2 regions of the Methylobacterium sp. NPDC097929 genome follow, and region 2 is predicted to be linked to the other one. Evidence: predicted binding sites of a transcription regulator. Region 2 holds the regulator's gene; the other holds the start of a gene.
What was found. The regulator LexA, encoded in region 2, represses DNA repair genes until DNA is damaged. The targets are predictions, from matches to a motif close to TGTTCNNNNTGTGTTCNG.

Region 1: a site for LexA is predicted at 3,672-3,689, ahead of parE (DNA topoisomerase IV subunit B). Genes of this name have one in related genera too.

The regions. Positions count from the first base shown of each region.
Region 1 covers NZ_JBMVEP010000001.1:768,823-774,434, reverse strand. Annotated here, with positions in the region: gene ACPCJR_RS03690 (ABC transporter ATP-binding protein) at 210-1,976, shown strand; gene ACPCJR_RS03685 (threonine aldolase family protein) at 2,112-3,152, shown strand; gene ACPCJR_RS03680 (hypothetical protein) at 3,169-3,360, opposite strand; gene parE (DNA topoisomerase IV subunit B) at 3,751-5,612, shown strand, end outside.
Region 2 covers NZ_JBMVEP010000002.1:244,360-249,971, forward strand. Annotated here, with positions in the region: gene ACPCJR_RS09195 (MFS family transporter) at 1-1,064, opposite strand, end outside; gene ACPCJR_RS09200 (DUF1236 domain-containing protein) at 1,501-2,376, shown strand; gene lexA (transcriptional repressor LexA) at 2,544-3,269, shown strand; gene ACPCJR_RS09210 (ComEC/Rec2 family competence protein) at 3,263-5,521, opposite strand.

The DNA.
Region 1 (5,612 bases), on a different contig from region 2:
CTTGACCTGCGCGGCGCGACGCGCTTGGAATCGTTGTGCGCCGCATCCACGCTCAAGTTCGGTTCAGCTTCGCCGCCTTACCGGGTGGAAAGCTGCATGCGCGCGAAACATAAGGCGACGCTTCGCGTTGCGGTTAACGGGTGCCTTGCGCGCCCTTCAGCCACAATCGGCGCCCAGCGGGTCTGATCGAATCGGGACTGACGATCGCGATGGAAGATCTCTGCCAATACGCCAACAGGCCGGGGGCCTTCGTCGGGCGCTATCTCAAGCGCCGGATCATCCCCCATCTGGTGATCCTGTTCGCCGTTCTCGGCGCCGTGACCTTCTCGGTCTCGACGGACTACGCCCTGAAGGGCGTGGTGGACGCCCTCGGCAAGGGGCCGAGCACCGGGCAGGTCTGGTCGGCGCTGGCCTTGCTGATCGCCTTCATCGCCGCCGACAACCTGCTCTGGCGTGTCGCGGCGCTGGTCGGCGCCTTCACCTTCGTGGGCGTGACCGGCGACATCCGTCGCGATCTCTTCCGCCACATGACGGGCCACGCCCCGTCCTTCTTCGCGGACCGCCAGCCGGGCACGCTGGCCTCGCGCATCACCGCGACCTCGAACGCGATCTTCACCGTCGAGAACATGTTCACGTTCAACGTGATGCCGCCCTGCGTCGCGGCCACGCTGTCGATCATCTACATCGGCACCGTGAACCTCACGATGGCGCTGGTTCTCGCCGGCATCTTCGCCGCGGTCGTGCTCCTGATGTTCAAGATGGCCTCGGCCGGCAAGCCGCTGCACCACGACTTCGCGGCAAAAGCCGCCAGCGTCGACGGCGAGATGGTCGATCTCGTCGGCAACATGCCGCTCGTTCGCGCCTTCTCCGCCTTCAACCGAGAGATCGTCCGCTTCGACGGCACCATCGGCTCGGAGATGCGGGCGCGCCGCTCGTCGCTGCTCTATCTCGAGAAGCTGCGCATCACCCACGCCATCCTCACCGTCATCTCGATCCTCGGCCTGCTCTATTGGTCGATCAAGATGTGGGAAGCGGGCCAAGCCACCACCGGTCAGGTCGTGCTGGTCTGCACGCTGGGCATCCGCATCCTGGCCGCGACCCGCGACCTCGCCGTGGCGCTGGTGGACGCGACCCAGCACACCGCCCGCCTCTCCGAGGCGCTGCACACCCTGCTGCAACCGCACGAACTCGTCGATCACCCCGAGGCGGAAACCCTCGTCGGCCAGACCGGCGCGGAGATGCATTTCGACCACGTGGCCTTCAGCTACCCCGATGGGCGCACCGTCTTCTCCGACTTCGATCTCCTGATCCCGCCGGGCCAGACGGTCGGCCTCGTGGGCAAGTCGGGCGGCGGCAAGTCGACCCTGTTCTCGCTGATCCAGCGCTTCTACGAGGTGCAGGGCGGCCGCATCCTGATCAACGGTCAGGACATCAACCGGGTCACGCAGGAATCGCTTCGCGAGGCGATCACGGTGGTGCCGCAGGACGTGTCGATGTTTCACCGCTCCCTGCGCGAGAACATCCGCTACGGCCGCCCCGACGCGACGGACGAGGAGGTCTGGAAGGCGGCCGAGGCGGCGCACTGCACCGACTTCATCCAGGCTCTGCCGGAAGGCTTCGACACCATCGTCGGCGACCGCGGCGTGAAGCTCTCGGGCGGCCAGCGCCAGCGCATCGCCATCGCCCGGGCGATCCTGAAGGACTCGCCGATCCTGCTCCTCGACGAGGCGACCTCGGCGCTCGATGCCGAATCCGAGGAGGCGATCCGCGCTGCTCTGGCCAACCTGATGAAGGGCCGCACGGTGATCGCCATCGCCCACCGCCTCTCGACGCTGAAGGATTTCGACCGGATCGTCGTGCTGGAGGGGGGCAAGATCGTTCAGGACGGCTCGCCAGAGAAGCTCACCCATCTCGACGGCTTCTACCGCGAGCTGATGAAGAAGGAATCGATGTCGATGTCGCTCGCCGCCGCCTGAGGGGCGCGCAACGCAGCCCCCGGCACGGAGCGGTTGCCGGGCCGCCCCACGACCGCCTAACCTTCGAAGAGTCGGGCCGGACGACCGCGATGTCGTCCGGCCCTTTCTTTTCGGTGAGCAAGTCTGGGACGCGCCGTGGCCGAGCAGCAATTCGCCAGCGACAACTATGCCGGGATCTGCCCGGAAGCCCTCTCCGCGATGCAGGCGGCCAATGCCGGCCACGCCCCGGCCTACGGCGCCGACAGCTGGACCCAGGCCGCTGCGGACGGCTTCCGGCGCCTGTTCGAGACGCCGTGCGAGGTCTTCTTCGTCTTCAACGGCACGGCGGCCAACTCACTGGCGCTCGCCTCGCTCTGCCAATCCTTCCACAGCGTGATCTGTGCCGATTCCGCGCATATCGAGACCGACGAGTGCGGCGCGCCGGAATTCTTCTCCAACGGCTCGAAGCTGCTCACCGCTTCCACGGAGGACGGCAAGCTCACCCCCGACCTCGTGCGGGCGATCGCGGGCAAGCGCAGCGATATCCATTTTCCCAAGCCGCGAGCGGTGACGCTGACCCAGGCGACGGAGACGGGGCGGGTCTACACGGTGGCGGAGATCGCGGGCATCGCCGAGACGTGCCGCTCGCTCGGCCTGCGCCTGCACATGGACGGCGCGCGCTTTGCCAATGCCTGCGCCTCGCTCGACGCCTCGCCGGCCGAGCTGACCTGGAAGGCGGGGGTCGACGTGCTCTGCTTCGGCGGCACGAAGAACGGCATGGCGGTGGGCGAGGCCGTGATCTTCTTCGATCCGCGGCTCGCGCAGGATTTCGATTACCGCTGCAAGCAGGCGGGGCAACTCGCCTCGAAGATGCGCTACCTCTCGGCGCCATGGGTCGGGATGCTGGAGAGCGGCGCTTGGTTGAGCAATGCCCGGCACGCCAACGACTGCGCCCGGCGGCTCGTCAGGGGGATCGCCGACCTGCCCGGCGTCTCGCTCGCCGCGCCGGTCGAGGCCAACGGAGTGTTCCTGAACCTGCCGCTCCCGGTGCAGGAGGGGCTGAGCGCCCGCGGTTGGCAGTTCTACGGCTTCATCGGGGGAGCGGCCCGCTTCATGTTCGCCTGGGATTCCGACCCGGCCCGGGTCGATGCGCTGGCGCGCGACATCCGCCTCTGCGCCCTGCCCGCGGCGGCGTGAGGACGCCGCCTTCCGCTCAGACGAGATAGGTGATGGTGGCGGCGAGCGCCGTCGCCACCGTGGCGATGGCGAAGCTCGACGAGGAGAGCAGCATGGAGGAACGAGCGCTTGCCGGCTCCTGCTCCTCGGCATAACCGAAGGCCTGACCGGCGGCCTGTTCCAGACGCAGGAGCGAGGTGTGACGCGCTTGGGCGGCAGCGGGGGTCATCGGCGTGGCTCCCTACGGTCAAGCTGGGCTTGCGAATTCAACGTCCGGCGGTCGGTGTTTGTTCCCGTCGCCACCCTCGGCTGCCTCCCATCAACGTTCTGCCTTCCGCGAGCGGATGCTAGGGAAGCGGCGGCCGCGGATGATCGTGGCACGGGATCGTGACAGACGCTTAACCATCCGCCCGCATCACTGGAGCGGGTTCGACGGCAAGTCTGACGCCGTGGCCGGGCCCGAGCGTGAGTGCGGACCGAGCGCGAACGCGACCGGCATGCGCGAGCGCTGCGACCGGCGGAAGCGGACAGGAGGCTTTTTGTTTCCTGTTTGTTCTAGTACAACGAGGGTATGAAGAGCCATGCAGCCCGCCTCCGACCCGATTCGAGGAGCCGTCGCGTGAGCGATCCGGCACGCGACCTGTTTGGACCCGGTGCCAAGCCGCCGGCCGCGGAGGCCGAGCGGCGGCGACGCCTGACGCCCGTGGCGGCGGCGCAGCCGGCACCCGCGCCGGAGCCGGCGGAGGCCGGTTACGACGCCTCGGCGATCGAGGTGCTGGAGGGGCTGGAACCGGTGCGGCGCCGGCCCGGCATGTATATCGGCGGCACCGACGAACGGGCGCTGCACCACCTCTTCGCTGAGGTGATCGACAACTCCATGGACGAGGCGGTCGCCGGCCACGCGAGCTTCATCGAAGTGGAGCTGGAGGAATCGGGCAGCCTCGTCGTGACCGATAACGGCCGCGGCATCCCGGTCGATCCGCACCCGAAATTTCCGGGCAAGTCCGCGCTCGAGGTCATCATGACCACGCTGCACGCGGGCGGCAAGTTCGACTCCAAGGTCTACGAGACCTCCGGCGGCCTGCACGGCGTCGGCATCTCGGTCGTCAACGCGCTCTCCGACGTGCTGGAGGTCGAGGTCGCCCGCAACCAAACCCTCTATCGCCAGACCTTCTCGCGCGGCCACGCGCAGGGTGCGCTGGAGACGATCGGGCGGGTGCAGAACCGCCGCGGCACGCGGGTGCGCTTCCACCCCGACGCGCAGATCTTCGGCTCGCTGAAGTTCGATCCGCGCCGCCTGTTCAAGATGGCCCGCTCCAAGGCCTACCTTTTCGGCGGCGTCGAGATCCGCTGGCGCTGCGCGCCCAGTCTGCTCGAAGGGCTCGACGATGTGCCGGCCGAGGCCGTGCACCGCTTCCCCGGCGGCCTCTCGGACTATCTCGCCCGGGACATCGAGGGGAAGGAGCTCGTCCTCGACACGATCTTCTCGGGCAAGGTGACGAAGCCCGGCTCGCACGGCTCGCTCGAATGGGCCGTGGCCTGGACGGTCGCCGATGACGGCGTCTCGCATTCCTACTGCAACACGATCCCGACGCCGGAGGGCGGCACCCACGAATCCGGCCTGCGCGTCGCCCTGCTCCGGGCCCTGCGCGAGCATGCCGAGCGCGTGAACCAGGCCAAGCGCATGAATGCGGTGACCACCGACGACGTGATGGCGACCTGCGCCTCGATGCTCTCGGTCTTCATCCGCGAGCCGGAATTCCAGGGTCAGACGAAGGACAAGCTCGCGACGGTCGAGGCCTCCCGCATCGTCGAGACGGCGGTGCGCGACGCTTTCGACCACTGGCTCGCCGCCTCGCCCGCCCAGGCCAACAAGCTGCTCGACTGGGTGATCGACCGGGCCGAGGAGCGCCTGCGCCGCCGCCAGGAGAAGGAGGTCGCCCGCAAGTCGGCCACCCGCAAGCTGCGCCTGCCCGGCAAGCTCGCCGATTGCTCGGCCGCCGGGACCGCGGGCTCGGAGATCTTCATCGTCGAGGGCGACTCGGCCGGCGGCTCGGCCAAGCAGGCCCGCGACCGGGCCACGCAAGCGGTTCTGCCGCTGCGGGGAAAAATCCTGAACGTGGCCTCGGCCAGCCGCGACAAGCTCGGGGCCAACCAACTCATCTCGGACCTGACGCTGGCGCTCGGCTGCGGCACCGGCGCCAATTTCCGCGAAGGGGATCTTCGCTACGACCGGGTCATTATCATGACCGACGCGGACGTGGACGGCGCCCACATCGCCTCGCTCCTCATCACCTTCTTCTACCGGCAGATGCCCCGGCTCATCGACAAGGGGCACCTCTACCTCGCGATCCCGCCGCTCTACCGGATCAGCCAGGGTGCGAAATCGGCCTATGCCCGCGACGACGCGGACAAGGAGCGGGTCATCAAGACCGTGTTCAAGAACGGCAAGGTCGAGATCGGCCGCTTCAAGGGCCTCGG
Region 2 (5,612 bases):
CCCGTGTAGAAACTGATGATGGTCAGCCCGACCATGACCAGGGCGAAGGACAGCACGGGGTCGGTCGTGGCACCGATGGCGGTCATCAGCGGCACGATCGCCACCATGCCGAGGCCGCTGAACAGCAGCATGCTGGTCTTGCGCCCGATCCGGTCGGACATCCAGCCGAAGAAGGGCTGCATCAGCATGTAGACCAGCAGCGCCACCGTCGTGATCCGCGAGGCGGTGACCTTGTCGAGATGGGCGGTGTTGAAGAGATATTTCGGCATGTACGTGGTCAGCGTGTAGAAGGCGAGCGAGCCGCCGGCCGTGTAGGCCAGCACCACCGCGAAGGCCCGCCAATGCCGGAGCAGGGCGGCGAGGGTGCCCGATTCCGCGTCGTTCCGGTCCGCGGCGCTCGTTGTCTCCTGAAGGGAGCGGCGCAGGAACAGGGCGACCACCGCCGCAAGCGCCCCGATCACGAAGGGGATGCGCCAGCCCCAGGCGGTGAGCTGGGCCTCGGTCAGCAGGCTCTGCAACACCACGAGCACCAGCGAGGCGAGGAGTTGCCCGCCGATCAGGGTGACGTACTGGAACGAGGCGTAGAAGCCGCGCTGGCCCTTGGCGGCGACCTCGCTCATGTAGGTCGCGCTGGTGCCGTACTCGCCGCCGACCGAGAGGCCCTGCACCATCCGCGCGAGGACCAGCAGCACGGGGGCGAGGCCGCCGACGGTGGCGTGGGTCGGCAGCACCGCGATGGCGAGCGAGCCGGCGCACATCATCAGCACCGAGATCATCAGCGAGGTCTTGCGCCCGAGCCGGTCGGCGATGCGCCCGAACAGCCAGCCGCCGATCGGCCGCATGAAGAAGCCCACCGCGAACACCGCCGCCGATTGAAGCAGCTGGCTGGTCGCGTCGCCCGTCGGGAAGAAGACCGGGGCGAAGTAGAGCGCGAAGAAGGCGTAGCAGTAGAAGTCGTACCACTCGACGAGATTGCCCGACGACGATCCGACGATCGCCATGATCCGGCGGCGGCGGTCGGCGGCATCGTCCTGGTCCGGTCCCGTCTCGGCGATCTCCGCCATGTCTTCCTCCCGAAAGCGGCCTCGGAGGGCCGTGAAGCGTCGCTGGCGGCACCGTAGCTAGGCGCCCGCCGCGCGGCGCCGACCCGGCGGGCGCCCGGAGAATGACAGGCATGGGGCGACCGTCTCAGCCTCGCGCGTCGCTCCACCCGTTTCCCGCGTCGTCCGGGTAGGCTCGCGGCCTTCCGGAACGCTCCGGTCGAAGGCGAGCGGAGCGGCGGCGCCAAGTCATTGCCCCGCTTCTCTCACAGATTTTCCAGACACATAGCGATGTTCCCGTTCGCCGCGTCAGTCTTCCCGGCGAAAGTATATGAATTGCCAAGATAGAGCCGGCGAAGAATCCCGATCGCCTTGGTGCCGGAACGGTTTTCAGCCTTGCGCCGTTGCGAGCGCAGTTTGGGGGCCGCGTCCGGCCGCCGGCATCAAGAGGACCTTGAACATGACGAAGTTCTTTCGCAGCACGGCGACGGCGGCGATCCTCGTACTCGGCGCCGCGACGGCCCTGGCTCAGGGTGGCGGCGCGGGCGGCGCCGGTGGTGGCGCAGGCGGCGGAGCCGGCGGTGGTGCGGGCGGCGGAGCCGGCGGTGGCGCCGGAATGGGGGCCGGTGGCGCGGGCGGCGGCGGTGGCCCCGGCGGCGGTGCGGGCGGCGGAGCCGGAAGTATCGGCGGCGCGGGCGGCGGCGCCCGTGGCGGTGCGGGTGAGGTCGGTGGCGGAGCGGGCGGCGCCCGCGGTGGTGCGGAGACCGGCGGAGCCCGCGGCGGCGAGGCGGGCGGCGGTGCGGCCGGCGGAGCCGGGGGTGCCGCGCGCGGCACCGGCGGCAGCGAGACGGGTCCTCGCGGCGACCGCGACGGCGGCCCGGCCCGAGCCGGCGAACAGGGCGGGCGCGCCGGTCAGGGAGAGCGCGGCGACCGCGAACCCGGCAAGGCCGACCGCGACGGGGCGGGCGACCGCGACGGCCGCGGTGGACGTGACGCGGCCGGCGAGCGCGGCGGCCGCGACGGAGATCGTGCGGGCGACCGGGGCGGCCGAGGCTCGGCCAGCGAGGCGCGCGGGGCCTCCAAGAGCCTGAGCACCACTCAGCGCACGGAGTTCCGCCAGTCGATCACCCGCACCAACATCCGCCCGGTCACGAACGTGAACTTCTCCGTCCGCGTCGGCACGGCGATCCCGCGCTCCGTGTCGCTGCACCCGCTGCCGCCGGCCATCCTCTCGGTCGTGCCGGCCTATCGCGGCCTGCAGTTCGTGCTGGTCGGAGACGACATCGTCATCATCGATCCCGATACCTACGAGATCGTCGACGTGATTCCCGCCTGATTCGACGGGCGAACGGTCGAGAACGGAGGCGGCGGGGCGAGGGCTCCGCCGCCTTTCGCGTGTCGCGGCACGCGCTTGCGGAACAGGAGAGGAACGTCTAGGCTGTTCGTGCTTTGTTTTCCACGATTCTGCGGCGCCCCCGGCCCGCGGTCGACAGCAGGTGCCGCATGCTGACCCGCAAGCAACTCGAGCTGCTCCAGTTCATCCAGCAGAGGATGCAGGAGAGCGGCGTGCCGCCGTCCTTCGACGAGATGAAGGACGCCCTCGACCTCAAGTCCAAGTCCGGCATCCACCGCCTGATCATGGCGCTGGAGGAGCGCGGCTTCCTGCGCCGCCTTCCGAATCGGGCGCGGGCCATCGAGATCCTGCGCATGCCCGACGCGCCGGCGGCCAGGCCCGCGGCGGGCGCCGAGCCGCGCCGCTTCACCCCGAGCGTGGTCGAGGGGGGCCTTGCCGGCAAGCCGCCCGCGCCGAAGCCGCCGATGCTGCAGGCCCAAGACGGGAACGGACGTTCGGTGATGGTGCCGGTGATGGGCCGCATCGCCGCCGGTACGCCGATCTCGGCGATCGAGAGCCAGAGCCACACCATCGCGATGTCGCCGGACTTCCTCTCCGGCGGCGAGCACTACGCCCTGGAGGTGCGCGGTGATTCGATGGTCGAGGCCGGCATCCTCGACGGCGATCTGGTGGTCATCCACAAGCAGGACACCGCCAATAATGGCGACATCATCGTCGCCCTGATCGACGACGAGGAGGCGACCCTCAAGCGCCTGCGCCGCCGCGGCACCTCCATCGCCCTCGAAGCGGCCAACCCCGCTTACGAGACCCGCGTGCTCGGCCCGGATCGCGTGCGCATCCAGGGCAAGCTGGTCAGCCTCGTGCGCCGCTACTGAGGCTCGTCGGGCGGCGGATCGACCGGGTCCGCCGTCTCCGGGCCGGCGGTCGGCGCCTTGTCCGGCGCGGCCGCCGGCATCGGCGGGGCGACCGGGGGCTGCGGATGCCAGGGTTTGGCCGCGCCGGCACCGCGGGCCGTGACGATGTCGGGGCCGGCCGGGCGAAGGCGAATCGCCGTGGCGCCCCGCTCCACCAGGAAGGCGCGATCGACGACCAGGGGCGCTGCGCAGCCCGGCGGCGCGCGCAGGCGGCTGATCAGGATCTCGGCCCGGGCGCAATCCTCCGCGAAGGCGCGCTTGTCGGTCACGAAGGCGACGGCGCGCCCGTCGGCGGTCGTGAGGGTGCAGCCAAGACGGTCGCAGCGGGGGCCTGCCGCAGCCAGGGCGGCGTCGGGACGGCGCGGATCGCCGTCGGCCTTCAACCATTGCTCCAGAACGAAGACCGGTGGGCGCCCCAGCACGATCAGCCGGCCGTCCCTGCCGCGGACCGCCGCGCCGCCGCCATCGCGATCGACGTAGAGATCGAAGCGATCCGGAGCGCCGGCCAGGGCGAGGCCGATCGTGGCCGGTAGCAGCGCCAGAAGGCGCAGCCGCGACACGGCCAGGGTCGCCACGAGAAGCGCGGCGGCGAGCAGCGCCAGGGCCGCCGGGCCGAAGGCCGGCAGCACCACGGTGGCCTGCCCGAACCCGGCGATCCAAGACGAGATCTCCAGCATCCCGCGCACGGCGAGGCCCATCAGCCACCAGACCGGGCGGTCGAGGGCGAAGGGATAGGCCAGCATCCCGATGACCGCCGAGGGCATCACCGCGAGCGAGACGAGCGGCAGGGTCAGCGCGTTGCCGACGAGACCGAAGGGCTGCACCGTCTGGAAGTGATAGGTCGCGAAGGGCGCCGTCGCGACCTGCGCCACGAGGGTCGTGGCGAGCGTGCCGAGAATTGCCGCCGCCGCCGAGGCCGCGACGCGCCCGAGACGGGAGCGGCCCTCCGCCCGCAGCAGCCGGCCGTCGATCAGCGGCGCGCAGGCGATCAGGCCGGCCACCGCCCCGAACGACATCTGGAAGCTCGGCCCCAGCAGCGCCTCCGGCTCGCGCGCCAGCGCGACGAGGGCGGCCAGCGCGAGGTTGCGCATGCTCAGCGCCGGACGATCGACGAGGATCGCGCCGAGCATGATCAGCGTCATGATCAGCGCCCGCTCGGCCGCCACGTCCCAGCCGGAGAAGGCGCAATAGGCGGTCACGCCGACCATCGCCGCCCCGGCGGCGATCTTCTTGATGGGCCAGGTCAGCGCGAGCGCCGGCACCAGCGCGAGCCCGGCCCGCACCAGCCAGAACACCACGCCCGCGGCCAGCACCATGTGCAGGCCGGAGATCGAGACGACGTGGTAGATCCCGGCTGCTCGGAGCACGTCGTTGGTCCCGGCCGCGATCAGGCCGCGCTTGCCCGTGACGAGCGCCGCCGCCACGGCCCCGGCCTGCCCGCCGATCGCGTCGGTGATCCGCCGGGTCAGGCCGTTGCGGGCGTCGTCGATCGCCGCGGCCAGCCGCAGGGTCAGGGGCGGGGTCTCGGCCGGCGGCCCGACCTCGACCTTGCCGACGAGGGAGCCGACGGCCCCGATCCCGCGGAAATAGGCGTCGCGGGCGAAGTCGTAGCCGCCCGGCTGCACCGCCTCCGGGGGCGGCAGCAGGCGGGCGGTGGCGCGGATGGCGTCCCCCGGCCGCACCGCTTGAGCCGCCCGGTAGGAGACCCGCACCCGGCGCGGGCGGGTCGCCGCGTCGAGCGTGCCGAAGCTGTCGACCCGCACGATCAGGCGCGCGCCGCCCTCGCGCTCCTCGAGCCCTTCGACGAGGCCGGAGAGTGGTGCGATCGTCACCCGGGTGAGAACCGGCCCCGACACCGCGGCGACGCGCCGGACACCCGCGGCGAAGCCGAGGAAGACGGCCGCGACGGCCAGCGCGAGCGCGAGCCATCCGGGCCGGGCCCTAAGCAGCGGCGTCACGGCGAGGCTCAGGCCGGCGCCGACCAGGGGCGCGACGAGCGAAGGCTCGCCGTCGGTCGCCGTGAAGAAGAGGAGGATGCCGGCCCCGAACGCCACGGCGAGCCAGGGGAACAGGCGGCGCTGCTCCGCCTCGCGGGCGAGGCCCTGGCCGAGCCAGTGCCGGCCGCCCTGCCAGACGCCCGCCGGCCCGAGGAAACGGCCGGCGGCGAGGGCTGGGATCGCCCCCCGCACCACCCTGCCGCCGCCCTCCGCCATGATGTGCGCGCCCTCGGACCGATGCGCTCGACGCACGACCGGCGATGATGACGGATTCTTAACGCATCCGCTTCCTCGTGCTACACGCCCG